DNA from 3 places in the Labrys okinawensis genome. Region 2 is predicted to be linked to each of the others. Evidence: predicted binding sites of a transcription regulator. Region 2 holds the regulator's gene; each other region holds the start of a gene.
The links. The regulator LexA, encoded in region 2, represses DNA repair genes until DNA is damaged. The targets are predictions, from matches to a motif close to TGTTCNNNNTGTGTTCNG.

Region 1 (9,584 bases), 1.3 Mb from region 2:
CTTCAGGCGTGCCTTCGATGCTCAACTGGCGGTTTTCGCCGCGGCATCGACCGGCTGACGAGAAGGTCGCCTACCCCGCCTGCAGCGCCATGAAGGCCCGCCAGCCGCCCAGCGCGGTGATATCCTCGGCCCCGTCCATCGCCCGCGGTTCGGCGACGAAACCCTTGACGCTGGTGCCGTCCTCGAGCGCCACCGTGCCGATCGCGAGTGGAGCGGGAACCTCCGCGACGAAGCTGCCGAATGCGGCGACATCGAGCTCATAGATCTCGAGCTCGATCGAGCCGCCGCCTGCGGCATGCACCAGGGCAGGCTTGGGCGGGATCGTGCCGATCATGGCGTAGAGCCGGTAGCTCGGCGCCGTGCGGCTGGTGCGTACGAAGCGCGCCTGCCGGGAGGTGAGCTGATGATGCAGCGGCATGCCCGCGAGATGGGCCCCGACCACGGCGAGCTGGACTGAGGTCATGGCGTCATTCCGTCACGATCATGCGCGCGGCCGTGGGATTGAAGCCGCAGCAGGGGTTGTTATCCATGAAAGTAGATTTCTTTCAGAGTCGTAAGCAAGGAAATTTCCATTCGCGCCAGGCGTGGCGACAGGCTGTGGAGAAGCAGGCCCGCGCAGCCTGGACCATGGCGGTCCCGGCCGCTCTTCATTAAGGTGCCCGGCCCATCACGTGGAGCGAGGAGCGCATGACCGGAACAAGAGACAGCGGACGCATCGCCTCGATCATCGCATCGGATATCAACGCCAGGCCCCAGCAGGTGATCGCCGCCATCACGCTGCTCGACGAGGGAGCGACGGTCCCGTTCGTGGCCCGCTACCGCAAGGAGGCGACTGATGGCCTCGACGACACGCAGTTGCGCCTGCTGGCCGAGCGGCTCGCCTATCTGCGCGAACTCGAGGCGCGGCGCGATACCATCCTTTCCTCCATTCGCGAGCAGGGCAAGCTCACGGACGAGCTCGAAGCCAAGATCGCCGCCGCCGTCACCAAGACGGAGCTGGAGGACATCTACCTCCCCTACAAGCCCAAGCGCAGGACCAAGGCCGAGGTCGCGCGCGAGCGGGGGCTGGGCCTGCTGGCCGAGGCTATCCTGGCGGACAGGTCGGCCGTGCCGGCGGCACTGGCCAAGACCTATCTCACGGATGAAGTGCCTGACACCAAGGCGGCGCTTGAAGGCGCGCGCGATATCCTGGCCGAACAATTCGCCGAAAACGCCGATCTCGTCGGCCGCCTGCGCGCCTATATGAAGGAAAGGGCCTTCCTGCACTCCCGCGTCATCGACGGCAAGCAGGATGCCGGTGCGAAGTTCTCCGACTATTTCGACCATGTCGAGAAATGGTCCGGCGTACCAAGTCACAGGGCGCTGGCGATGCTGCGTGGGCGCAACGAGGACGTGCTGTCGCTGGACATCGAGGTCGATGCCGACCACGCCTCGCCCGTGAAGCCGGTGGAGCGCATGATCGTGCAGGCCTATGCGATCGGCAGTATCCTCCCGGGAGACCGCTGGTTGATGGAGATCGCTAGCTGGACCTGGCGCGTCAAGCTCTCGCTGCACCTCTATCTCGACCTGATGGGAGACCTGCGCGCCCGGGCCGAGGAGGAGGCGATCCAGGTCTTCGCGCGCAACCTCAAGGACCTGCTGCTCGCTGCGCCGGCCGGCTCCCGCGCCACGATGGGACTCGATCCCGGCATCCGGACGGGCGTGAAGGTCGCCGTGGTCGACGGCACGGGCAAACTGGTTGCAACAACCACCGTCTACCCCTTCCCGCCGAAGAACGACGTTCGGGGCACGCAGGCCGAACTCGCCGGCCTCGTCCGCAAGCACGGCGTGGAGCTGATCGCCATCGGCAACGGTACCGGCAGCCGCGAGACCGAGAAGCTGGTGGCAGAGATGCTGTCCGGTCTTCCTGCGCCGAAACCGCTCAAGGTGATCGTGAGCGAAGCGGGAGCGTCGGTCTATTCGGCCTCCGAAACGGCCGCGGCAGAGTTCCCGGATCTCGACGTCTCGCTGCGCGGCGCCGTGTCGATCGCGCGAAGGCTGCAGGATCCCCTGGCCGAGCTGGTGAAGATCGAGCCGAAATCAATCGGCGTGGGACAATATCAGCACGATGTCGATCAGTATCGCCTGGCGCGGTCCCTGGATGGCGTGGTGGAGGACGCGGTGAACGCCGTCGGCGTCGACCTCAACACGGCCTCCGCCTCGCTGCTGGCGCGCGTGTCCGGCCTCGGCGCCTCGCTGGCGGAAGGCATCGTCGCGCATCGCAATGCCAGCGGGCCGTTCTCGAACCGGAAGGACTTGCTCAAGGTCAGCCGTCTCGGCCCGCGCGCCTTCGAGCAATGCGCCGGCTTCCTGCGCATCCCTAGGGGCAGTGAGCCGCTGGACGCCTCGGCCGTGCACCCGGAAGCCTATGGCGTGGCCAAGAAGATCGTCGCGGCCTGCGGGCGCGATGTGCGCACGCTGATGGGCGACAGCGCCGCCCTCAGGGCGATCGATCCGCGCCTCTTCGTGGACGAACGCTTCGGCCTGCCGACCGTGCGCGACATCATCGCGGAACTCGAGAAGCCCGGCCGCGATCCGCGCCCCGAATTCAGGACCGCGACCTTCGCCGAGGGCGTCGACAACATCAAGGACCTGAAGCCCGGCATGCTGCTGGAGGGCACGGTGACCAATGTCGCGGCCTTCGGCGCCTTCGTCGATATCGGCGTGCATCAGGACGGCCTCGTGCACGTCTCCCAGCTGGCGGACCGTTTCGTGAAGGACGCGCATGAGGTGGTGAAGGCCGGCGACGTCGTGAAGGTGCGCGTCGTCGAGGTCGACATCCCGCGAAAGCGCATTGCCCTGTCGATGCGCCGCGACGCCAGCGCCGGCGCCGGCGCTGCGAAACCAGTGCGGCGGGACGACAGCAGGGACAAGCAGAACACGCCGCGGCCCGGCCCCGGCCGGCCGGACAAGTCCGGCGGCCAGGGCGCTTTCAGCGCGGCGTTGGCGGAAGCTCTCAAGAAGCGTTAGGGAGGGCTGCTTTACGACAGAGACAGGGCGCACTGGGGGCGGGTCTTCAGACCCGGCTCTGCCGCCCGCTCGCCCCATAGGGGCCCGGGTCTGAAGATCCGCCCCCCATTACGGAGCCGACGCGCGCGTATCCGTCCAATCGACCATCAGCTTGCGTTCGGCGAACAGCCAGGTGCCTTTCTGTTTCACGAACTGATCGAGATAGCGGATCGAAGCGATCATCAGCGACCGCTTCTCGCCGTCCACCGTCAGATGATGGGCGATGCAGTAGCTCTCGCCGGTGGCGCTGTTAGCCTCGAGGCGGATGGTGCTCTGCCCGTTGAAATGCGTCGTGGCCCGATATTGGTTCAGGTCGGCGAAGACAGGGGCGAGCGCCTCCCGGCCATGGAGGACATAGGTCGGCTCTGGCGCCTTGCTGTCCATGAAGACATGGAAGGCCGTGTCCTCGGTGAACAGCGCCATCTGTCCCGCGGCGTCGCGCCGGTCGGCGCAATGGGCATAGGCATCGATCAGGTCCCGGATGGCGAGCCGGTCGGCTGCTTCTTCGGGTGTGATGGTCTTCGGCATGGTCTCTCCTTGGGCCTGTCGTCCATTATGGATAGCGCGGAGTGAGGTCGGATTGGGAGAGCGAAAATCATCTCTCATGGCGTGAACGGCCATGGCAGGAAGGGCGAAGATGGTGCTCGACATGGAACCGCTCGAACGGCGAATGAAAACTATGCCCGCTTGCAAGCGTCGGTGGTGAAGACCCCCTTATCCCTTTGAAAAGAAATGCACTTCTTACCTCGGTGGTGGAAAGGGTGTTTTTACCATGTTTGACTCCAGGCGGGTTTCGAGCGTCTTATCCTGAGACTCCACTTGAAATGTTCTTGTTTTGTTCTAGTCTGGGTGAAACGGATTTCGCCCATGACGATACGCGTACCCCCTCCTGCCGAGTTTTCTGACGAGCGTGCCGAGAAGCTGGCGAGCCTGCGCCTGCTCTTGCCCCGGCTCGAACATGTGCATGCCGATGCCGGCGTCCTGCCTTTCGGCATCGGGGACGTGGATCGGAAGCTGCCGGGCGGCGGGCTGGCGCTCGACGGGCTGCATGAGATCGCGCCGCGGACGATCTTCGACACGGCCTCGGCGCTGGCTTTCCTCGTCTCCCGCCTGGTGCACAGGCAGGACAAGGGCGCGGTCTGGCTGGTCACCTCGCCGCGCGGACTGGACGGGCTCGGCCGGCTCCATGGGCATGGGGTGCGGAGTCTCGGGCTCGATCCGGCCCGGCTCGTGCTGGTCCACGCCGGCAGCGAGGTCGAGGCGGCCTGGGCGCTGGAGGAAATCCTTCATTCCGGCGCGGCTTCCGCGGTCGCGGCGCTGACAGGAGGCGGCCTCGATGCTGCCAGCAGCCGGCGCCTGCAGCTCGCTGCTGCCTCGGCGCCCTGCCCGCTTTTTCTGCTGCGCCCTCCCCTCGCCCCATCCGCCACCGTCGCCGTCACCCGCTGGCGCATCGGCGCGGCAGCGGGCCCGCGCGACCGGTTCGGCCTTCTTACCGCCTGGCGATGGCGCGTTCAGTTGGAACGCAGCCGCAACGGGCAAAGCGGTCTCTGGCTCATGGAGTACGACCATGTCACGCATCGTCTCGATCTGGCTGCCACGCTGGCCGATCCAGCGTTTTCTGATTGCCCAGTCCAAAGCGCCAAGGTCGCCTGAGACGATCGATCCGCGCAGCCCCTTCATCCTCACGATCGAAGCTGCGGGCGGGCCACGCATCGCCTCGGCCAGCCGGCTGGCGGAACAGGAAGGCCTGGCGGCAGGCGGGCTGGTGGCCGATGCCCGCGCCAAGGTGCCGGGCCTGCAGACGCGTCCGCTTGCGCCTGAGGCCGACGCCCAGGCACTGCACCGCCTCGGCCTGTGGGCCCTGCGCTACACCCCTGCTATCGCCCTCTATCGCGAGTCGGATGGCGCAGACGGGCTCTTCCTCGACATCACCGGCGCCAGCCATCTTGCCGGCGGCGAGGAGGCCCTGCTCGCCGACATCGTCAAGCGCCTGCGCCAGTTCTCGCTCGGCGCGCGGGTGGCCCTTGCCGATACGCCCGGCGCCGCCTGGGCCCTGTCGCGCTTCCACTCCCAGGCGAATTTCATCCTGGCCGAAGGCGCCGATCCCGGTCCGGCGCTGACAGGCCTGCCGTTACAGGCCCTGCGCCTGCCCGACGATCTTTGCCAGACGCTGCGGCGTCTCGGCTTCAAACAAGTCGGCGACCTCATCGGCAAGCCGCGCGCACCCTTCGCCTCGCGCTTCGATCCCCTGCTGTTGCGGCGTTTCGACCAGGCCATGAACATGCGCGACGAGGCCCTCGCCCTGGTCGAGCCGCCGCCGATCTATCACCGCAGCCGCCAGTTGCTGGAGCCGGTAGTGAGCCAGGCGGCCGTGGTGCATGTCGCCACCCGCCTGATGCAGGATCTCGTACCGGCCCTCACCCGCGACGGCGTCGCCGCTCGTGTGCTGCAGCTGCGGCTCTTCCGTGTCGATGGCGAGGTGCGCACCATCCATATCGGCCTCGCTTCCGCCACGCGCGATCCCAGTCATGTCGCGAGACTCGTTACGCTCGACCTGGAACGCCTGGGGGAAACCATCGACGCCGGCTTCGGCTTCGAGACCATCAGTCTCGCCGCCACCCGTACCGAGAAGATCGGCAGCCGCCAGTCCCGCCTGTCGCTGCGCGATGGTCGGCGCCAGCCCGAAGCCGATCCCGGCGAGCGCCGCACAGAACTGATCGACGCCCTGCGCCAGCGCCTCGGCCCCGGGACAGTGCGCCAGCTTCATCCGGTGGAACGGCACGATCCCGCCCGCTCCGAGACGGCTCGCGACGCCGAAGAGGGCGAGCCCGTCTGGCCAAAGCCTGACCGCCTGCCCCTGCGCCCGCCCCTCTTCCTCGACCAGCCCGAACCCTTGCAGATCCTCGCCACCAGGCCGGACGGGCTGCCCGGCCATTTCCGCTGGCGCGGCGCCCCTCACCACATCACACAATTGCAGGGACCGGAACGCATTGCCGCCCCCTGGTGGGAACAAGTGGCTCCGGCCCTATCCACCATCGCCCGGGAGGAGTTCGGCTGGAGCAAGAAGGGCGATACTCCGGGCAGCATTCCTGCCGGCGAGACCACGACCAGCCAGAAGCGCAACCGCTTCGAGGACGACGAAGCCGGGCGCGAACGCTCCGTGTTGCTGCCGGCGCCGGCGCGGCACGATCATTATGTCGCCGAGACACAGGGCGGCCAGCGCTTCTGGCTCTGCCGCGAGGCGACTCCCCGGCAGGTGAACTGGTTCATGCGGGGGCTGTTCGCATGAGGAGCAGGCAGGACGAGAGGCGAGCCTTCGCTGGGACCGCAGGCGTCTCGCCTGCTCTTGGAAACGAAGCGGTTCAAGATGCAGGCGAGACGCCTGCGGTCCCAGGAATGGGGGGCGGGTCTTCAGACCCGGCTCTTTTCTCGGCGCCACGGCCAGGTCTGAAGACCAGCCCCCCGATTGGCTATGCCGAGCTCGCCGTCACCACCAACTTCTCCTTCCTGCGCGGCGCTTCCTTCCCGCAGGACATGGTGAAGCGGGCGCATGAGCTCGGCCTCGCCGGCATCGGCATCGCCGACCGTAACTCCTTCGCGGGCGTGGTGCGGGCCCTGCGGGAGGCGAAGAAGCACCCCGATCTGCGCTATCTGCCCGGCGTGCGTCTCGTCACCACAGACGGTTTCGAGGCCATCGCCTACCCCACCGACCGCGAGGCCTATGGCCGGCTCTGCCGCCTGCTCAGCGCCAGCAACACGCGCATCAAGAGAAAGAAAGGTGAATGCCTGTTCGGTTTCGAGGCGATCCTTGCTGCCAGCGAAGGCCAGATCCTGATCGCGCTGCCGCCGGACGAACCGGACGAGACCTTCATCGCCCGCGTTTGCGCCCTCGCCAAATCGGCGCCGGGCCGCACCTACCTCGCTGGCCACCACCGCCTCTGCGGCGACGAACCCCGCCGCCTTGGCCGCCTGGCGGAACTCGGCAACGAGGTCGGCGCCCCCATGGTCGCCGTCAACGACGTACTCTACCACATGCCCGAACACCGGGCGCTGGCCGACATACTCACCTGCATCCGCGAGAAATGCACTTTGGCCGAGGCCGGGCTCCGGCTGGAGATCAACGAGGAGCGCACCATCAAGCCGCCGGAGGTGATGGCGCGGCTCTTCGCGGATCATCCCGAAGCACTGGCGCGGACGCTGGAGATTGTCCGGGCATGCCACTTCGATTTGCGGCAGTTAAGATACGAGTATCCCGAAGAACCAATTCCTCCAGGCAAGACGCCCCAGCAGCATTTGGAGGACTTGACCTGGGCCGGCGCCGAGGGGCGCTATCTCTATGGCGTGCCTGACGATGTCGTCGCTCGCATCAAGGAAGAGCTGCGACTGATCGACAGGCTTGGTTTTGCTCCCTATTTTCTCACGGTGCATGACGTCGTCGACTACGCCCGAAATAACCTTGAGGTTCTTTGCCAGGGGCGGGGTTCAGCGGCAAACAGTGCCGTCTGCTATTGCCTCGGCATAACCGAAGTCAATCCGGATGAAACCAAGCTCCTCTTCTCCCGCTTCATTTCGGAGAACAGAGGGGAACCGCCCGATATCGACGTCGACTTCGAGCATGAACGCCGTGAGGAAGTCATCCAATATGTCTATCGCCGCTATGGCCGCGACCGCGCCGCCATCTGCTCCACCGTCATCCATTACCGCTCCCGCCGCGCAATAGGCGAAGTTGGCAAGGTCCTGGGCCTGACGCCCGATGTCACCGCAGCCCTGTCCAAGACGGTCTGGGGCATGGGCATGCAGACCTGGACGCCCAGCCGTGTGCACCAGGCCGGGCTCGATCCCGACAATCCCGTAATCCGGCAGGCGCTTTATTTCACCGCCGCGCTTACGGGCTTTCCCCGGCACCTGTCCCAGCATGTCGGAGGCTTCGTGCTCACGCGCAGGTTGCTCAACGACACCGTTCCGATCTGCCATGCGACGATGGATGACCGCACCTTCATCGAATGGGACAAGGACGATATCGACGAGATCGGCATGATGAAGGTCGATGTACTGGCGCTCGGCATGCTGAGTTGCATCCGGCGGGCGCTCGATCTTCTGAAGCAGCATTACGGACGACATCTGGGGGAGATCGCCAAGCTGCCGCGCGGCGACAAGAAGACATATGACATGTTGTGCGAAGCCGATTCCGTCGGCGTATTCCAGGTCGAGAGCCGGGCGCAGATGTCGATGCTGCCGCGTCTCAAGCCCCAGGAATTCTACGATCTCGTCATCGAAGTGGCCATCGTCCGCCCCGGTCCGATCCAGGGCGGCATGGTTCACCCTTATCTGCGCCGGCGCGATGGCATCGAAAAGGAGCATTATCCCTCGCCCTCACCTGAATTCGGCCCGGCGGATGAACTGAAAGAAGTCTTGTCACGAACCAAAGGCGTCCCCCTTTTCCAGGAACAAGCCATGGAGATCGCCATCAAGGCGGCCGGCTTCACGCCGGACGAGGCGGATGGCCTGCGCCGCGCCATGGCGACGTTCAGACACACCGGGACCATCGGCAATTACAAGGACAAGTTCATCGACGGCATGGTGCTGCGCGGCTACGAAAAAACTTTTGCCGAGCGCTGCTTCAGCCAGATCGAAGGTTTCGGCGAATATGGTTTCCCCGAGAGCCATGCCGCCAGCTTCGCCGTGCTGGTCTATGTCTCGGCCTATATCAAATGCCATTACCCGGACGTCTTCTGCGCGGCGATCCTCAACAGCCAGCCGATGGGCTTCTACCAGCCGGCGCAACTGGTGCGCGATGCGGTCAGGCACGGCGTCGAAATCCGGCCCGTCGACATCAATTACAGTGACTGGGATTGCACGCTGGAACCAGCCACCGATCCGAGCCGGCATCGCTTCGCCGTGCGTCTGGGCATGCGGCTGGTGACGGGGCTGAACGAGGACGACATCCGGATGATGGTAGGCGGCCGCGGCAATGGCTATGGCAGCCTGGAGCGCTTCGGATCGGCGAGCGGCCTCACCTTCTCGGCCATCGAAAAGCTGGCCGAGGCCGATGCCTTCCGTTCGCTCAACATGGACAGGCGCGAGGCGCTCTGGGCCGTGCGCCGCTTCGAGACCATCGGCGTCGGGCTCGGCAAGGTCAGCCGAGAGCTTCCGCTGCTGACCTCCGATTTCGACGATCATCTCTTCCCCGAACCGGCGATCGCCTTGCCGGTAATGGAAGAGAGCGAGCATGTGCTGGAGGATTACCAGACCACCGGCCTCTCGCTCAAAGCCCATCCCTGCAGCTTCCTGCGGCCGGAACTCGACCGCCTCGGCGCCATCACCAACCAGGCCCATCGCGGCAAGGAAATCACGGAGAACAGCCTCGTCACCGTGGCCGGCCTGGTGCTGACGCGCCAGCGCCCGGGCACGGCCAGCGGCGTGGTGTTCATGACCATCGAGGACGAGACCGACATCAGCAACATCATCGTCTGGCCGAAAACCTTCGAGAAATACCGCCGCGCCGTGATGAATTCCCGTTTCGTCGCCATACGCGG
Region 2 (9,584 bases):
CAAGGCCGCCGACGCCGCCGGCCTCTATATCATCGGCGTGGCGCCATGACCGAACGCGCCCTCCATGTCGCCCTGGTCATAGGCGAGCATTCCGGTGACCAGCTTGGCTTCAAGCTGATCCAGGCCTTGAGAGCCGCAGTGCAGGGCCCCATCCGTTTCACGGGGGTGGCAGGCCCGGCCATGATCCGTGAGGGCATGGAGAGCCTGTTTCCGCTCGACGATATCGCCGTCATGGGCCTTGGCGATGTCATCAAGCGCTATCCGGCGATCCGCGCCCGCGCGTGGACGGCGATAGACCATGTCGTGGCCGAGCCACCTGACGTGCTTGTGATCATCGACAGTCCGGATTTCACGCACGCCGTCGCCAAGCGCGTACGCAAGCGCCTGCCGAACCTGCCGATCGTCAACTATGTCTCGCCCAGCGTCTGGGCCTGGCGGCCAGGGCGGGCGAAGAAGATGAAGGCCTATGTCGACCATGTCCTCGCATTGCTCCCCTTCGAGCCGGCGGCCTACCAGCGCCTGGATGGCCCGCCGTGCAGCTATGTCGGCCATCCCCTGATAGAGCGCCTTGCGGAGTTGCGCCCGAATGCCGCCGAGCAGGCTGTGCGCGATGGCGAGAAGCCGCTGGTTCTCGTGTTGCCTGGCAGCCGCTCGGGCGAGGTGGCGCGGCTGACCGACATCTTCGGGGCGACGCTCCAGCGCCTGGAGGCTGCGATCGGCGCATTCGACACGATCCTGCCGACCGTAGCGCGCCATGCCGCCCGTCTGAAGGAGGCGACGGCCTCCTGGCCACAGAAGCCGCAGGTGGTTTCGGACGAAGCGGAGAAATTTGCCGCCTTCCGGCGTGCCCGCGGCGCACTCGCTGCCTCCGGCACGGTGACGCTCGAGCTCGCTCTGTCGCAGATTCCGATGATCGGCGCCTATCGCTTCCCGGCGTGGGAAGCCTTTATCGCCCGTCGTCTGGTCAAGGCGCCGTTCTTCTTGTTGCCGAACCTGATCGTCGACCGCCGGGCGGTGCCCGAGTTGTTCCAGGAAGAAGTCACTCCCGACAATCTGACAGCCATCTTTACGCCGCTTCTGGGCAAGACACCGGAGCGTGCTGGACAGATGCAGGCTTTCGACGAGATTGACCGGCGCATGCAGGTCGTGGGTGAGACGCCTTCCCAGCGTGCGGCGCGCATCGTTCTGGAGACGATGCGGCAGCGGTAACGGTGGCCGGTCTGCGAAAAGAAACGGGCCGGTCGTTGGACCGGCCCTCTTGGCTTATCCGCGACGCTGGGCCGGGGAGATGTAATCGCGGCGGGTAGCGCCGGTGTAGAGCTGGCGCGGCCGACCGATCTTCTGGGACGGATCCTCGATCATTTCCTTCCACTGTGCGATCCAGCCGACAGTACGGGCGAGAGCGAACAGCACGGTGAACATCGACGTCGGGAAGCCCATCGCCTTGAGCGTAATGCCCGAATAGAAATCGATATTGGGATAGAGCTTCTTCTCGATGAAATAGTCGTCGTGCAGGGCGATGCGCTCGAGCTCGAGCGCCACTTCCAGGAGCGGGTCGTCCTTGTGGCCGAGTTCGTTAAGCACCTCATGCGTGGTGCGCTGCATGATCTTGGCACGCGGATCGTAGTTTTTGTAGACCCGATGGCCGAAGCCCATCAGGCGGAAAGGATCGTTCTTGTCCTTGGCCTTGGCGATATATTGCGGGATGCGATCGACCGAGCCGATCTCGCTGAGCATCTTGAGAGCCGCTTCGTTCGCACCGCCATGGGCAGGGCCCCACAGGCACGCGATGCCCGCGGCGATGCAGGCGAAGGGGTTGGCGCCCGAGGAGCCAGCGAGGCGCACCGTCGAAGTCGAAGCGTTCTGCTCGTGGTCGGCGTGCAGGATGAAGATGCGGTCGAGCGCGCGGGCCAGGATGGGGTTGGGCTTGTATTCCTCGCAAGGCACGGAGAAGCACATGCGCAGGAAGTTGGAGGGGTAGTCGAGATTGTTCTGCGGATATACGAAGGGTTGGCCAATCGTATATTTGTAGGCCATCGCCGCTAGCGTCGGCATCTTGGCGATCAGGCGCATCGAGGAGATCATGCGCTGGTGCGGGTCGGCGATATCGGTCGAGTCGTGATAGAAGGCCGAGAGAGCGCCGACGGAGGCGACCATGACGGCCATCGGATGGGCGTCGCGGCGGAAGCCCTGGAAGAAGCGGGCCATCTGCTCGTGCACCATGGTGTGGCGCGTGACGCGATAGTCGAAATCGGCCTTCTGGGCCATGGTCGGCAATTCGCCGTAGAGCAAGAGATAGCAGGTCTCGAGGAAGTCGCCATGTTCGGCTAGCTGTTCGATCGGATAGCCGCGGTAGAGCAGAACGCCCTCGTCGCCATCAATATAGGTGATCTGGGACTCGCAGCTCGCCGTCGAGGTGAAGCCCGGATCGTAAGTAAACATACCCGTGTGTTTATAAAGTGATGCAATGTCGACGACCGTCGGACCGACGGAGCCGCCCTTGGTCGGCAACTCGATCGTCTTGTCGTCAATAGTCAGAGTCGCCGTATTACCGGTCATGAAATCCTCCTTGCACGGAAAATCTGAGCGTCACGCCCGGGGCCCGTTTCCGGGTCCGGCCCTGCAAGGGCAAGCGTATCCGTGGATCCGTTCACGTTGGGTAGACCATTTGCTGCAATGCCGCAAGAATGACAGGAGACCAAACCGACGGTTCGCTTTGCCGAGCATGCGGGGCGTGACGATTACACGATTGCACCGAAAGACGGTTTCGCATGCGACGTGAAAATGGCGCCGAAATGGCGCCATTCTTGTAGCACGAGCTCACATGATGGGTGAGTGCCAAAGCTTGGGCGGAGTTCAGGCCGCCTGGTCCTTAAGCCGCACCAGGCTTTCCTCGCGGCCGAGCACGGCCAGCACGTCGAAAACCGGTGGGGAGGTCGTACGGCCGGTGAGCGCTGCGCGCAGCGGCTGGGCGAGGGTGCCGAGCTTGGCGCCCGTCTCTTCGGCCATTGCACGCACCACGGCTTCCGTCGCCACGGCGCCCCACGCAGTTACCGTCTCGAGGCGCGGCACGAGTGCGGCGATCGTGGCGCGAGCCTCGTCGCTGAGCACCGCCTTCGCCTTGTCGTCCAGCGGCAGCGGCCGGGAGACGAACAGGAAGTTCGCCCCATCCAGCAGCTCGATCAGCGTTTTGGCGCGCTCCTTGAGGCCGGACATGGCCGCCAGTAGCTGTATGCGCTTGGAGCCATTGCCGGCCGCCAGCGCCGCGGCCAGAGCCGGTCCTTCCGGAATATGCGGCAGCAGCTGGTCGATGGCCGCCATCAGCTCTTCGTCGCTGGAACTGCGCATATAGAGGCCGTTGAGGTTCTCTAGTTTCTTGAAGTCGAAGCGCGCTGCCGATTTGCCGATGGCGTTGGTATCAAAATATTTGATCATCTCTTCGGTCGAAAAGACTTCCTGGTCGCCATGGCTCCAGGACAGGCGCACGAGATAGTTGCGCATGGCCGCCGGCAGGTAACCCATGGCCCGATAGGCGTCGACGCCCAAGGCGCCGTGGCGCTTGGAAAGCTTGGCGCCATCCGGACCGTGGATCAGCGGGATATGGGCCATGCGCGGTACTTCCCAGCCCATGGCCTCGTAGATCTGTTTCTGACGCGCCGCATTGGTGAGGTGGTCGTCGCCACGGATGATGTGGGTGACACCCATGTCGTGATCGTCGACCACCACTGCGAGCATATAGGTCGGCGTACCGTCCGAGCGGAGCAGAACGAGGTCGTCGAGGTCCGTGTTGGACCACGTGACCGTGCCCTGCACGTCGTCGTCGATGACGGTCGTGCCCTCGGTGGGTGCGCGCAGGCGGATGACTGGCTTGACGTCCTTGGGCGCGGTCGCCGGATCGCGGTCGCGCCAATAGCCATTATAGCGTGGCGCGCGACCCTCTTTGCGGGCCTTCTCGCGCATGTCGTCCAGTTCCTGCGGCGTGCAGTAGCAATAATAGGCCTTGCCCTTGGCGAGCATGGCCTCGGCCACCTCGCGATGGCGGGAGGCCCGCGCGAACTGGAAAATCGGCTCGCCGTCCCAATCGAGGCCGAGCCAGGACAGGCCGTCGAGGATGGCTGCGATGGCCGCATCGGTCGAGCGTTCGCGGTCGGTGTCCTCGATGCGCAGCAACATCTTGCCGCCCTTGGCCCTGGCATAGAGCCAGTTGAACAGGGCCGTACGGCCGCCGCCGATATGGAGGAAACCGGTGGGCGAGGGGGCGAAGCGAGTGACGACGGGCGAAGACATTGAAAATTCCAAAGACGACGGACGGGCAAGGCGCTCACTTTAGGGTAACCCCCTTGGCGAGCGACGTTGATATAAATAGGCTAGGGCGTTTAGCACAGGGTTTCATCGGGCGGTAGCGGCGGGGCGCCTTTGTCTGGGAATGATCGGGCACGTGTACGAGTTGGTGTCCTCGGTGGCAGGGGAGGCGAGGGAAGTCTCGTCCTCCCGGGCGCCGAAGGGGTCGGACAGGTCTTCGGCAACGTGCTGGCCTGGCTTGCCAAGGGGGTAGCCGCGGAAGTGGCGGCCTTCGAGCTGGCCCTGGTTGTTCCCATATTCCTCGGTCTCGGCGTGATCGCCTATTTCGCGGCGCCGGATGAGCCGAGTCTGACAGCGCCCCTGATCGCCACCTGTGTCGTCACCGCCGCCGCCTATTCGCTACGCGGACGCTGGTGGCCGCATGTCGCGCTTGTCTGCCTTGCCGCGATCGGTGTCGGCTTCTGCTCCGCCAAACTGCGCACCATGAGTGTGGCCACGCCGCAACTCGCCCGGTCGCTTTCCGGCAATGTCACGGGGCTGGTGCTCTCGGTGGAATCCCGGCTTGGCGACAGTGCCCGTGTCGTCATGCGGCCCGTTGCCATCGAAGGGCTTTCCGCCGAGGCCACGCCGGGCCAGATCCGTCTCACGCTGCGCCGGGCGGGAGATCTCAAGGCCGGCGATAGCATCACCGTCAAGGCCGTGATGCGTCCTCCTCCGCCGCCGGCCCTGCCGGGGGGTTACGATTTCGCCCGAGATGCCTTCTTCGACGGGATTGGCGCTGTGGGCTTCGTCGCCGGCAAGATCGCGCCGGCGGCAGCACCTATCGAGCCGGGCTATGCGGAAGCCTTCAATATCTGGATCGACACCCAGCGCAACCGGCTGACGGCGCGTATCGTCGAGGCGGTTCCTGGCGAGAACGGAGCGATCGCGGCCTCGCAGGTCACGGGAAAGCGCGGCGAAATCCCGAACGAGGCCAACGACGCCTTGCGCGCCTCCGGCCTCTATCATGTCGTCTCGATTTCCGGCCTCCACATGGCGCTGTTCGCCGGTGGTCTCTTCGCCCTGATCCGCGCCCTGCTGGCGCTCTCCCGGCGCGTCGTGCTCTATCGTGGCGCCAAGGAAATCGCCGCGATGCTCTCCCTGGCGCCTGCCGCGGCCTATACACTGTTCTCGGGGGCAGAGGTTGCGACTGTGCGCTCCTTCGTGATGACCGCCATCGTGCTGCTGGCAGTGGCGCTCGGGCGCAGCGCCATCACGCGGCGCAATGTGGCCCTCGCCGCCAGCTTCGTGCTGCTCACCACGCCGGAGCAGTTGCTCGGCCCGAGCTTCCAGATGTCCTTCGCGGCCGTCGCCATGCTGGTGGCGGCGCATGACGCCTGGGGCAAGCGCAAGCGGACCAAATACGCGACCTTCTGGGAACGCGGCATCGCTTCGGGCTTGGGCATCCTGCTGGCGATGATGCTGACGACGCTCGTGGCTTCGCTCGCGACCGCTCCCTTCTCCGCCTATCACTTTCACCGCCTGACCATGCAGTCGCTCGCCTCCAACCTGGTTGCCACGCCGATCGTCTCCTTCCTGATGATGCCGCTGGCGTTGCTGGCCGTGCTGGCCGAGCCTTTCGGCTACGGGGCGTTCTTCTGGCATCTCATGGGCTGGTCGGTCGGGTTGTTCATGCAGGTGGCCCGCTATGTCGCGACATGGCCGGGCTCGGATCTCGTCCTGCCGCAATTCTCGTCCGTTGCGCTATGCCTGTTCTCACTCACTCTCGTGCTGCTCACCCTGATGCGCGGCCGGCTTGCGGTCTTTACGCTCGTTCCCCTGTTCGGCGGCATCGCCGCGGCCGCGACTACGCCGACTCCGGTCGCGATCTTCGGCGCCAACGGCCATGCCGCCCTGGTCCGCAAGGGCGATTCCCTCACCTCGCTCGCCAACCGCTCAGACAATTTCGCCGTGCAGCAATGGCTGCTGGCGATGGGCGACCGACGCAAACCCGACGATCCCAGCCTCGCCGAGCAACGCCTGTGTGACAAGGAAGGCTGCTCCGCGCCGATCGAGGGTGGCGATATCTTCATGCTCGACCACACTCTCAACGCGGCGCAGGAAGATTGCGGGCATGTCAGCGTGCTGGCCGGCCCTGTCGCTCTCGGCACGAGCTGCGCGGGCAGGGGGATCGTGCTCAACCGCGACCTTATCTTCGCCGCCGGCTCCGTCGCACTCTACGCTGACCGTCCCACCGAGAGGGGCGGCGAAACACGTTGGCGAGTGGTTACGGCCCGTGATCTGGGGTCTTCGCGGCCCTGGGCACCGATGCCGGCCTGGGCGGCGAAGGTCTCCGTGCCTGCGCCGGCGGCATCGACGCAGACGCCCGATGCTGATTCGGCTGTGGACACCGCTGCACCGGATGGGGATGATTGAACATCACTCAAATCGGGAGGACATCTCATGAAGCTCAGCGCGCGCAACCAGATCAAGGGCATCATCAAGAGCGTCACGAAAGGCCAGACAACCTCGCATGTCCAGCTCGATGTCAACGGCACCATCGTCACCGCCTCGATCACCAACGAGGCGGTCGACGACCTTAAGCTTAAGCCCGGTCAGGCCGCCTATGCGGTGATCAAGGCCTCGGATGTGATGATCGCCGTGGATTGATTGCCAGGAGAACGGACCGGAGGTTCGTGCTCCCGTCAATAGCGGCGGAACAGGCCGACCAGCTTGCCCTGAATGCGCACCCGGTCCGGGCCGAAGATGCGGGTTTCATAGGCCGGGTTGGCGGCCTCCAGTGCGATGGAGGCACCGCGCTTGCGCAGGCGTTTGAGCGTAGCTTCCTCGTCGTCGATCAGGGCCACCACGATGTCGCCGGTGTCGGCATAGTCCTGGCGGCGGATCAGCACCGTGTCATTGTCGAAGATGCCGGCCTCGATCATCGAGTCGCCGCGCACTTCCAAGGCGAAATGTTCGCCCGAGGACAGCATTTCCGGCGTCACGCTGATGGTGTGGCTCTTGGTCTGGATGGCCGAGACCGGTGTACCCGCCGCGATGCGGCCCATCACCGGGATGAGGACCGGGCGGGCGGCATCGTCATCCGCCTCCGGGCGGACGGTGCGTACCTTGCCGAGGTTGCCCTCGATGACATTGGGTCGGAAGCCGCGCTGCGAGCTCGCGAGCGAGAGGCCCGGCACAGCCGATTCCGGCAGACGGACTACTTCCAGCGCCCGCGCCCGGTTGGGCAGGCGGCGGATGAAGCCGCGCTCTTCCAGCGCCATGATCAGCCGGTGAATGCCAGACTTGGAGCGCAAATCCAGCGCCTCCTTCATCTCGTCGAAGGAGGGCGGCACGCCCTGTTCCTTCAACCGCTCATGAATGAACCGAAGCAATTCGTGTTGTTTCTTGGTCAGCATGGGCGATCCCGTTATGGCAGCCTGCGAATCACGATGATTTGGCAAACAAAGCAAGAACATTGCTACATGTTCACACTGTGTTCTGCAAGAATGAAGTTCCCGTTAAAGCACGATCAATAACCGGCAGCGCGCAAGTCAATTATCTCGCACACATCGCCTGGCTTTGCTTCCGGAGCGAAGGGCGGGCGGATGACGAGGCAGTCCGCATGCTGCAGCACGCTGACCAGCGACGAATCCTGTGGCGCCAGTGGTGCTACCTTGATGATGCCGGAAGCATCGTCAAGTACGAAGCGGGCGCGGATATAATCCTCGCGCAGGTCGTTGGCCGGCCAAGAGGCGGCGAACACGGCTTTCCTGCGGGCAAGATTGGTCTCGGCGCGGCCGAGCAGGGTGCGCAGGAGGGGCACCAGGAAGAGCACGCTGCACACCACCGAGGAGACCGGATTGCCCGGCAGGCCGAGAATATGCATTCCGCCGAGCCGTCCGTGCAGCAATGGTTTGCCGGGGCGCATGGCGATCTTCCAGAAACCCAACGTCATGCCTTCGCGGGTGAGAGCCGTCTGGATGAGGTCGTGATCACCTACGGAAGCGCCACCGATGGTGACGAGGATGTCGGCCTTTTCATTGCGGGCGCGCTTGATCGCCGCTTCCAGGGCCGGAAAGTCGTCGCTGGCGATGCCGAGGTCGAGCACATCGCCGCCCTCGGCCTCCACCAGGGCAGCGATGGCGAAGGTGTTGGAGGCAACGATCTGGTCCTGGCCGACTGCTTCGCCCGGCAGCACCAGCTCATCGCCGGTGGCGAGGATGGCGACTTTGGGCTTGCGCCGAACCGGCAGGCGCGGGTGGTTCATAGCGGCGGCAAGGGCGATATCGCGCGGGCCGATCACGCTGCCTGGGGTCAGGGCCTCAGTGCCCTCGGCGAAGTCGAGCCCGCGGCTGCGGATATTGGCGCCCGGCCGGACGCCGCTCGCGATGATGACGCGGCTGCCGTCCCGCCTGGTATTTTCCTGGATTACCACTGCGTCGGCACCATCAGGAACCGGCGCGCCCGTGAAGATACGTACCGCCTGCTTTTCGCCGACTCGGCCCGCATAGCCGTGGCCGGCCGCCGATTCGCCAATCAGGTCCAGCGTGGCGCCATCGGAGGCGTCCTCGGCTCGCACCGCATAGCCATCCATCGCCGAGGCATGGAAGCCGGGCTGGGTACGCAGCGCTGTGATGGTCGAGGCGAGGGTCCGGCCTCTTGCCACCTGAATAGGTACTTCAACGGTCGGCAGCGTCTTGACATTGGCGACGACCTTGACCAGGGCGTCGGCAACCGGTAGCAGGCTCATCGGGCGTCCTCCGCGTGCCAATCGCCGGATTTGCCTCCGGACTTCTCAATCAGGCGAATGGCCTCGATGCGCATGCCGCGGTCGACGGCCTTTACCATGTCGTAGACGGTGAGGCAGGCGACGGAGACCGCGGTGAGCGCCTCCATCTCCACCCCGGTCTGGCCGGAGACCTTGGCAGTGGCCCGCACCGTGAGGCCGGGCAGGTTCGCATCGGGCTCGATCTCGACGGCGATCTTGCTGAGCAGCAGGGGATGGCAAAGGGGGATCAGCTCATGCGTCCTCTTTGCCGCCATGATGCCGGCGATGCGGGCGGTGGCAAGTACGTCCCCCTTCCGGGCATCGCCAGAGAGCACGAGGCCAAGCGTGGAAGCTTGCATCACGACCCGGCCCTCGGCGACGGCGACCCGGCTCGTCACATCCTTCTGTGAGACGTCGACCATATTGGCCGCGCCCGACGCATCGAGGTGGGTGAGGCCTGAGCTCATGCCGCCGCGCCCAGCGCCAGCAAGGCGCGCGTGGCGGCGGTGACGTCGGCCTGGCGCATCAGGCT
Region 3 (9,584 bases), 1.0 Mb from region 2:
CAGCGTCAACCTGTTCCTCTGCCAGGCCCTGCCCAACTCATCTCTCAGAAATGCACCCGGCTTCGTGCGCGGCCCTCTCGGCGATCGACCGAGCCAGCAACCTTTGCTGCTTGACCTGTTCTATCTCGCCAGCGGCCACGGTCCCGGCAGCGCCCGCGAAATAGGCCTTGGCGCCGCCATCGAGACCCTGCAGCAAACGCCGATTGTCACGACCGCGCTCATCAGTACCGCCCTGAGGAGCCTTGATGGTGATCCGGACCCGCTGCGCCGGGCGCTTTCTGACCAGGCGGTGATAGACGGCTTCGAGAGCATCGCCATCAAGGCCCAATCCCTCGGCCTCGACAGCACCGCAGGCCTGTGGATCGCCGCACAAGCGCCCCTCAGCCCGAGCGCCTCCTATGTCGTGACCATCGCTTTCAAGGATCCTTCAGCCTGAAAAATGGAGTGGCGGTCTCCGACCGCCATCTTTTTTGCCGACAAGCACTTTGTTTCCGCCAATGGCGGTCGGAGACCGCCACTCCAATTCGCACGACATGCGGCAATTCCAGGCCGTGCTCGATGCCGGACCGATGGCAAGCAATGTCTCGCGTATCAAGATCGCCAAGCTGGTCGAGCATGACTTTACCGCACAGGCGGCCATCTCCGACGTGCTCAAGAACAACCGCCTGGTGGCCGAGGCGGCACGAAATGCGAGGATCGCTTCGCCCTTGCTCGACATCTGCCCTGCTCTGTTCAGCGAGACCGAAGCCATGGGCCTTGGTCAGGCCGACATGGCGGCGGTGGTCCGCGCCATCGAGGCCCGGACGGATGGAAGCCCGCCGTCAGCCTGACCGCCCTCAGGCCGCGATCCCGATCAATCCGCAGCGATCCAGCATGGAGAATTGTATTGTCACCATACTTCCCAAACGTTCTCATTCTCAAAATTCCAAGCGCCCTTGTTCCCACGCCCTTTCCGGCTGGGTTGATGAGGAGACCGGGCGATGGCGGCTGCAGGGCAGCCGTGAAAGCAGGATCATGGAAGATGCAGGCCGCACTGTCGGTGCAGGCCACCATCGCCCTGTTCCGGCGGCCCGGCACGCTGACAAAGCGCGCAAGGCCACCCGTTTTTCCGCCTTCTGAAGGCGGAGGCGAGCCTGGAGCGGATGGCACGGACCATCCGAACCCGGCCCAGCCGGCTCGGCAAAGGGGCTGAGCGACGTCCATCCTGGCCGGACGGTGGCATCAGCCGTCTTCACCGCATCGGCGGGAGGAGGGACGAAGGCGTTGCCGGGCTCAAGCCCTTCACGCTCCGTCCAGGGATTGCGTGGTCTTTCCATCGCCTGGCACTTCCATGGGGTGCCGATCCCTCTGTCCCGCTCGTCACCCCTGGAGGCCAGCTTCGAAGGAAGCATGGCCGCCGCGCGCCTGTCGCGTGGACAGGCTCTCGGGGTGGATGGAGGCGTTCGGGGCCGGGTTGTACAGACGCCGGCCGCTGACGCCTCATTCCGTTACGGAATAGAGCATGGGAACGAACGAAAGTCAATCTCTGTACTATTTATGTCTAAAACAATCGCTTCAGGCTCAGGTGATATTTGAGTTCACCGGCGTGGCTCGCATGCGCGCCAACTTTGCGGGGCGACGGGAGGGAAACTGGAGGGGCGATCACCGATCGCCCTCCTCCTTCCCCACAAAACGCATCATCGCGCCGGTGTGCCCTCGAGCCCGAGCAGGCGCGCCTTGACCTCCAGGCCTCCGGCAAAGCCGGTAAGCTCCCCGCTCGACCCGACAACGCGATGGCAGGGCGCGATGATCGAAATGGGATTGCGGCCATTCGCCGCCCCGACGGCCCGCACCGCCTTCGGGCTTCCAAGCCGCCGCGCGATCTCCGCATAGGTGCGCGTCTCGCCGAAGGGAATGGCGAGCAGGGCCGCCCACACCTTCTTCTGGAAATCGGTGCCGGCGAAATCGAGCCTGATATCGAAGGCCTTTCGAGTACCGGCGAAATAATCGCGCAGCTGCTGCTCGGTCTCCAGGAGGATCGGATGATCCTGGGCCTCCGCCACGACGTTGAGGCGCACACGCCCCGGCCGGTCATTCTCCCACAGAATCGCCGCCAGGCCATCCTTGCTGGCAACCAGCTTGAGTCGACCAATGGGCGTCTCCGTCCATTTGTAGAAATAGTCCTTGGCTGCGCCTTTGAGTGCCCCGGCCATGACAACCTCCTCGTTCCGATTCGGAGCACCACTGCTCCTCGATGATTGCCTTGTAAGGCATGCCAGCAATCGCCGCCGCCCGTTCTCTGTTGTGCTGGAGATTGCATTCCTATGTCGGGAAATGCCGGTCGAGACTCGAAATCGCAAGCCAAGCATGCTAGAACAAAAAGTGAACAGACTTGTAAATGGAACGCCAGCATGCCTCCCATCGCGAGCAAGGGCCGCGCCTCGCAGTCCAACGCCTCCGGCCGCTTCGAAGGCCTGGCGCGTGAAAGCTTCGACGATGGCTGGTGCGACGAGGATATGCCGGTCGTCCGCCATGAGACCACGCTGACGGCGGAGAAGGCGCACACCATCCTCTCGCGCAATGACAGTCCCGATCTCGCCTTCGATCGCTCCATCAACCCCTATCGGGGCTGCGAGCATGGCTGCATCTACTGCTTCGCGCGTCCGAGCCACGCCTATCTCGGCCTCTCGCCGGGCCTAGACTTCGAAACGAAGCTGTTCTTCAAGCCGGACGCTGCCGCGCTTCTCGACGCGGAACTGCGCCGGCCCGGCTACCGCGTCGAGCGGGTGCAGCTCGGCGCCAACACGGACCCCTATCAGCCGATCGAACGGCGGCTCGGCATCACGCGCGCGGTCATTGAGGTGCTCCAGCGCTTCAACCATCCGCTCGCCATCACCACCAAGAGCGTGCTGGTGACGCGCGACATCGACATCCTCGCACCAATGGCCGAGCGGGGTCTTGCCATGGTGGCCGTCTCCATCACCACGCTCGACCGCAGGTTGGCGCGCAGCATGGAGCCACGCGCCTCGACGCCCGAACGCCGCCTCGACGCCATCCGCCAGCTCAGCGCCGCCGGCATCCCCGTCGTCGTCGGCGTCTCGCCGATGATCCCCGGCCTCAGCGATCACGAGATGGAAACGATCATGGAACGGGCAGCCGGGGCCGGGGCCACCGGCGCCTATTATTCCACGCTGCGCCTGTCGCATGAACTCAAGGACCTTTTCCGCGAATGGCTCGCGGCCGAGCAGCCCGGACGTGCCACCCATGTGATGTCGCTGGTGCGGCAATTGCGCGGCGGCCGCGATAATGACCCTCGCTTCGGCAAGCGCATGACCGGCGAAGGCCCGCTCGCGGACCTCCTCGCGAGGCGCTTCGACCTTGTCCGGCAACGGCTGGGCCTCTCCGACCGATTTCCGGCCCTGGATACCGGGCTGTTCCGGATCCCGGCGCGAAGCGGTGACCAACTCAGCCTACTGTAAGGGCCATCGCATAGCTCCCTTGAAGACTCGGACCGCGCACCTGAACACAAAAATGCCCGCCATCCCATACGACGGCGGGCATTCTCTACGGATCTAAAATCGACGATCTAGTCGCGATAATCAGACAAGATCAAACCGGTCGAGGTTCATCACCTTCGTCCAGGCGGCCACGAAGTCATGCACGAACTTCGCCTTCGCGTCGCCGGAGCCATAGACTTCGGCCAGAGCGCGCAGCTGGGAGTTCGAGCCGAAGACGAGGTCGACGCGGGTGCCGGTCCACTTCACCTCGCCCGTGGCCCGATCGCGGCCCTCGAACACGTCGTCCGCCTCCGAGACCGCCTTCCAGACCGTGCTCATGTCGAGCAGGTTCACGAAGAAGTCGTTGGTGAGAGCTCCCGGCCGCGTGGTGAAGACGCCGTGCTGGGAGTGCCCGGCATTGGCGTCGAGCACGCGCAGCCCGCCTACCAGCACGGCCAACTCCGGCGCGGACAGCGTCAGGAGCTGAGCCCTGTCGACCAGGAGCCCCTCGGCCGAGACCGTGAAGGCACCCTTCAGATAGTTACGGAAGCCGTCGGCCTTCGGTTCGAGCACCTCGAAGGATTCGATGTCCGTCTGCTCCTGTGTCGTATCGGTACGGCCGGGCGCGAACGGAACCTCCACCTCATGGCCGCCGTCCCTGGCCGCCTTCTCGACGGCGGCGCTGCCCCCGAGCACGATCAGGTCGGCGAGCGACACCTTCTTGCCGCCGGACTGGGCGGCGTTGAACTCCGCCTGGATCTCCTCGAGGGTGCCGAGCACCTTGGCGAGCTGGGCAGGCTGGTTGGCCTCCCAATCCTTCTGTGGCGCCAGCCGGATGCGCGCGCCATTGGCGCCGCCGCGCTTGTCGGAACCGCGGAAGGTCGAGGCCGAAGCCCAGGCGGTCGAGACAAGCTCGGAGATCGACAGGCCCGAGGCGAGGATCTTCGCCTTGAGGGTGCTGATGTCCTGCTTATCGATCAACGGGTGATCGACGGCGGGGACCGGATCCTGCCAGATCAACTCTTCGGCCGGGACCTCCGGGCCGAGATAGCGCACGCGCGGCCCCATGTCGCGATGGGTGAGCTTGAACCAGGCGCGGGCGAAGGCGTCGGCGAACTGGTCCGGGTTCTCGAAGAAGCGGCGCGAGATCTTCTCATAGGCCGGATCGAAGCGCAGGGCGAGGTCCGTGGTCAGCATCGCCGGCGCGTGGCGCTTCGAGGCGTCATGCGCATCAGGCACCGTGTTGGCGCCCCCTCCGTTCTTGGGCTTCCATTGATGGGCTCCAGCGGGGCTCTTGGTCAGTTCCCACTCATACCCGAACAGGTTCCAGAAGAAGTTGCCGCTCCACTTGGTCGGCGTCGAGGTCCAGGTGACCTCAAGGCCGCTGCCAATGGCATCCGCGCCGATGCCGGTGCCATGGGTGCTGCGCCAGCCAAGGCCCTGTTCCTCGAGGCCCGCGCCTTCCGGCTCGACACCCACCAGCGTGGCATCGCCCGCGCCATGGGTCTTGCCGAAGGTGTGGCCACCGGCAATGAGCGCAACGGTCTCTTCATCGTTCATGGCCATGCGCGCAAAGGTCTCGCGGATGTCGCGGGCCGCTGCGAGCGGGTCGGGATTGCCGTTCGGCCCTTCCGGATTCACATAGATCAGGCCCATCTGCACGGCGGCGAGCGGATTTTCGAGATCGCGATCGCCGCTATAGCGCTTGTCGGCGAGCCAGGTGTCCTCCCCGCCCCAATAGATGTCCTCTTCGGGCTCGAACACATCGGCACGGCCGCCGCCGAAGCCGAACGTCTTGAAGCCCATCGATTCGAGCGCGACGTTGCCCGTGAGGATCATCAGGTCGGCCCAGGAGATCGTATTGCCGTATTTCTGCTTGATCGGCCAGAGCAGGCGACGGGCCTTGTCGAGATTGACGTTGTCGGGCCAGGAGTTGAGTGGCGCGAAACGCTGCGTGCCCGCACCGGCTCCGCCGCGGCCGTCGCCGGTGCGATAGGTGCCTGCGCTGTGCCAGGCCATGCGGATGAAAAGCGGGCCGTAATGCCCGAAATCAGCCGGCCACCAAGGCTGTGAGTCCGTCATCAGCGCAAGGAGGTCCTTCTTCAGGGCTTCGATATCAAGCTTCTTGAACTCCTCCGCATAGTTGAACGTCTCGCCCATCGGGCTCGACAGCGCGGTGTTCTGGTGCAGAACCTTCAGATTCAGCTGGTTCGGCCACCAGTCCCGATTCGACCGCCCACCCAGGCTCGGGTTGAAGCGCCCATGTGGCACCGGGCATTTGCCGGCATTGCCCGCATCACTTCCGTCCATGATTTCCTCCGATCGTGGTTACACTGTTTGAACCTGCCCGTGCTCAGGACCTACGACGCCGGGAAGACAATCCGGTGTCACGGTCCTCCGATCCGCAGCACCGGGAACGCCAAATGCCCCCTGCCTTACTGCGCTGGGATCGGCCCAAAACAATCAATTGGGCTGCGCGAACGTTGCACATTGTTTGAGCCGCGCACGCCTGTCCGCCTCGCGTGCGCTGCTCCTTGTCTCTGCGTTTAGAGGTCTACCAAACTGCATCCATTAGTTTAAGTTGGGATTTCTGATCGCAGCGATAAGGCAGGATTATGATCAATCTCACGCTCAGGCAACTACGCTATTTCGAGGCGCTGGCCAGGCACGGTCATTTCGGGCGCGCAGCGGAAGCCTGCGCCATCAGCCAGCCGGCCTTGTCGATGCAGATCAAGGAATTGGAAGAAATGCTGGGAACGGCGCTGCTCGAGCGGGGCGCGCGCCAGGTGCAGCTCACCAATTTCGGCAAGGAATTCTCCCTGCGCACCCGCGACATCCTGCGCTCGGTCGACGAGCTTGGGAATCTGGCGCAGGCGACCCGGGATCGGCTGGTCGGACGGTTGCGCATCGGCGTCATTCCGACAGTCGCGCCCTATCTGCTGCCGACCATCATCGGCAATCTCAGTCACCTGCACCAGGGGCTCGACATTCACGTGCGGGAGACGCTCACCCCCAAGCTGATCCAGGAGCTTGCCGACGGGCGGCTGGATACTGCCATCGTTGCCCTGCCGGTATCCGAGCCTTCCTTTGCCGAGGTCGCATTGTTCACCGAGGACTTCGTGCTGGTGCGCCCCGGCGAGGACGAGGGCAAGCCGGTGCCCGATCGCGAGATGCTGCGCGAGATGAAGCTGCTCCTCCTGGAAGAAGGGCACTGTTTCCGCGATCAGGCGCTGGCCTTCTGCAACATTCATTCGGTGCTGACGCGCGAATTGCTGGACGGCAGCTCCCTGTCCACGCTGGTGCAGATGGTCGGCGCCGGCATCGGCGTCACGCTGATCCCGGAGATGGCGGTGGCGATGGAGACGCGCTCCGCCTCCGTGTCCATCGCGCGCTTCGTGGGCCCTCAGCCCTCGCGGACAATCGGCATGATCTGGCGCAAGACCAGCCCCCTGGTCGCCCAGCTCCTGCAGATTTCAGAGGTCGTGCGGGATTCGGCCGACACGCTGCGCAAGCGGCACATCAGGACCATGCCGTCGCCCGCTCCGGTGCCATGACAGCATGGCGGCATGTGATCGGGGAAGATGATATCGCGAGGGCGCCGGCAAACCGGATTGCACCGTTGCCCATTTGGCCACGGGGTCTCCGCGCGAAATTGTCGACGAATACCATCAGACACCATGCGATCGCCCGCAGTGAGAACGCACCAGGCTTGCACGGAAAGGATAGATCAAGTGGTTCGGCAACCAAATTTGCACCCCCGCGGGCTCGCCGAGTAGTAATCCAAATGGGTATAGTGCGAAAACTCCAAGGTTTGGTTACTATCGATGGGAACAATAACAAAGACCGTGCCATCAGCGACCTGGACCCTGCGGTGCCAATCCGCTCCCATACTGCAACCTCGAATGGAAAGGCTGTCGAATGAACCGCATGTCGTTTGCCGATGCCCTTGAAACGGCTGCGGAACAGATCGGTGCTCCCCTGACCGACGACACCGCTGCCCTGCTCAGGAATGCGGCCATCAGGATTCGCAACGGCAATCTGGTGGCCCTCTCCCCCCATGTCGATTATTCGCTGGCGGAACTGGCAACCGAATTCGGGGTCCCCAAGGACCAACTCATCCGTACCATTCTCAAGGATTGGGTCGAGGCGAATTATCCCACGGCCGCGATAGATCGTGACGCAAAGTCCGGCGCGGCGCTACGCCCCTTGTCAAAACTCAAGCACTGATCCGGCCCGCGCAAGGAGGGCCGACGAGCCACTGCGGACAGTTTGTAATGTGAGGCGGCAGGGGCACCACGCAACCCAGCCTGGCTGTCGCCTTGCGAGATCAGCCTACCGGACTTCCGGCGATCTCCCGAGGCGCAGCCTCGCGGCCGATTCCACGGTTGCCCCTTCACATGGCCATTCCCGCCCAAGCGTGACACTCCTGTGTCAGGGAAATTCCTTGAACAAGACACGATGAAAGGCTAAGGCTGAGAAAAGGTTTTCTCAGCACCAACGTTACTCGCCGACAGCCCGCGATGAGTGGGATCACGTTGGGAAAACGTTTGCGCAAACAAGTGGTGGAAATGCGGGAAGAAGCCCAGGGCTCAAGCGTGGAACCCGTAACGCTTCGCAAGGTGGCCGCCGCCGCCGGTGTCAGCGTTGCCACGGCGTCCAAGGCCTTGAATGGACGAGGGCGCATGACGCCCGAGACGCGCAAGCTCATTCGCGAGACGGCCGATCGCATGGGTTTCCGCCCCAATGCCCTGGCGCAGAGCCTGCTTCGCAAGCGCAGTTTCACAGTGGGCCTCCTCACCAACGATACCTATGGCCGCTTCTCCCTCCCCTTGATGGCAGGAATTTCGGAGGCTCTGGTCGACAAGGGCGTGTCAGTCTTCCTGTGCAACGTCGAGGATGATCCACGCCTTGCCCAGCTGCATGTGAATGCCATGCGCGACAAGCGCGTGGACGGCATCATCGCCACCGGAAAGCGCATCGACCGCCGTCTGCCGATCGACCTCTCGGGCCTCGGAATACCCGTGGTCTATGCCTTCACAGAACCCGATCCCGCCTCGATCGCCTTCGTTGCCGACGAGGCCGGAGGCGTCAGGCTCGCGATCGAACACTTCGCCAGCCTGGGCCGTCGCCGCATTGCCCATGTCAGCGGCCCGACAAGCTTCGTCGTGGTCCATTTGCGCGCGCAGGCCTATCGGGAGACACTCGAACGCCTGCAGCTTCCAGCGTTCGAACCCCTGCTCGGCACATGGTCGGAGGCCTGGGGGCGCGAGGCGGTGCGTCGGTTGTTCGAGGGAACACAGGAGCCGCCGGATGCAATTTTCTGCGGCAATGATCAGATCGCCCGAGGCGTAATCGACGCACTGCGCGAGCGAGGCGTCGCCGTGCCTGGCGAAATAGGCGTTATCGGCTTTGACAATTGGGAGATCATGGCTGCGCAAAGCAGGCCGCCCCTCACATCCGTCGACATGAATCTCACGGCCATTGGCCGCGAGGCAGGGCTTGCGCTGCTGACCCTGGTCGATGGCCAGAAGGCCGAGACCGGCATCCGCAGGCTGCCGTGCCGACTGGTGGTCCGGGAATCCTGCGGCCAGACCACCGCGAAGACCACCGAGGTGCAATCCACATCCGGCTAGCCCGGAATGATAAAACAGGGAGGAATGAAATGAACAAATGGATCGCCGGACTGGCGCTGTGCGCCGGGTTGGGCTTGACGCAGGCCGCGTGGTCGGCCGAAACGGCCAATATCTGGGTGCGCGCCGACGCATCCAATTTCATGCCGAAGGTCGTGGATGCCTTCAACAAGAGCCATCAGGACCAGATCAAGCTCGACATCATCCCCAATGCCGAAATCATCCAGAAATACGGCACCGCCGTCGCCGGTGGCACCCCGCCGGACGGGCTTTCGCTAGACCTGATCTATACGCCGGCCTTCGCCGCCTCCGGGCAACTGGAGGACATCACGGACTGGGCGAAGTCCCTGCCCTATTTTGCGAGCCTTTCGCCGGCGCATGTGAAGACCGGCACCTATCAGGACCGCATCTATGGGCTGCCGTACTCGGCCGACGCCTCGGTACTGATCTGGAACAAGAAGCTTTTCAAGCAGGCCGG

Region 1: the regulator LexA is predicted to act here: its motif matches at 3,874-3,891, upstream of ACMDCR_RS12625 (ImuA family protein).
Region 3: the regulator LexA is predicted to act here: its motif matches at 2,351-2,368, upstream of ACMDCR_RS23605 (PA0069 family radical SAM protein).

Annotation. Positions count from the first base shown of each region.
Region 1 is NZ_CP178864.1:2,701,901-2,711,484, reverse strand. It holds gene ACMDCR_RS12645 (glutathione S-transferase family protein) at 1-58, shown strand, start outside; gene ACMDCR_RS12640 (amidase) at 71-463, opposite strand; gene ACMDCR_RS12635 (Tex family protein) at 688-3,009, shown strand; gene ACMDCR_RS12630 (nuclear transport factor 2 family protein) at 3,118-3,576, opposite strand; gene ACMDCR_RS12625 (ImuA family protein) at 3,916-4,701, shown strand; gene ACMDCR_RS12620 (Y-family DNA polymerase) at 4,616-6,337, shown strand; gene ACMDCR_RS12615 (error-prone DNA polymerase) at 6,445-9,584, shown strand, end outside.
Region 2 is NZ_CP178864.1:4,007,445-4,017,028, reverse strand. It holds gene ACMDCR_RS18845 (LpxI family protein) at 1-49, shown strand, start outside; gene lpxB (lipid-A-disaccharide synthase) at 46-1,209, shown strand; gene gltA (citrate synthase) at 1,264-2,559, opposite strand; gene gltX (glutamate--tRNA ligase) at 2,857-4,287, opposite strand; gene ACMDCR_RS18825 (ComEC/Rec2 family competence protein) at 4,417-6,717, shown strand; gene ACMDCR_RS18820 (TOBE domain-containing protein) at 6,745-6,951, shown strand; gene lexA (transcriptional repressor LexA) at 6,987-7,700, opposite strand; gene glp (gephyrin-like molybdotransferase Glp) at 7,814-9,034, opposite strand; gene moaC (cyclic pyranopterin monophosphate synthase MoaC) at 9,031-9,519, opposite strand; gene trpC (indole-3-glycerol phosphate synthase TrpC) at 9,516-9,584, opposite strand, start outside.
Region 3 is NZ_CP178864.1:5,018,472-5,028,055, forward strand. It holds gene ACMDCR_RS23585 (Pvc16 family protein) at 1-436, shown strand, start outside; gene ACMDCR_RS23590 (NAD-binding protein) at 498-830, shown strand; gene ACMDCR_RS23595 (hypothetical protein) at 1,001-1,192, shown strand; gene ACMDCR_RS23600 (methylated-DNA--[protein]-cysteine S-methyltransferase) at 1,677-2,192, opposite strand; gene ACMDCR_RS23605 (PA0069 family radical SAM protein) at 2,391-3,458, shown strand; gene katG (catalase/peroxidase HPI) at 3,579-5,786, opposite strand; gene ACMDCR_RS23615 (LysR substrate-binding domain-containing protein) at 6,092-7,030, shown strand; gene ACMDCR_RS23620 (hypothetical protein) at 7,395-7,703, shown strand; gene ACMDCR_RS23625 (LacI family DNA-binding transcriptional regulator) at 8,045-9,109, shown strand; gene ACMDCR_RS23630 (ABC transporter substrate-binding protein) at 9,139-9,584, shown strand, end outside.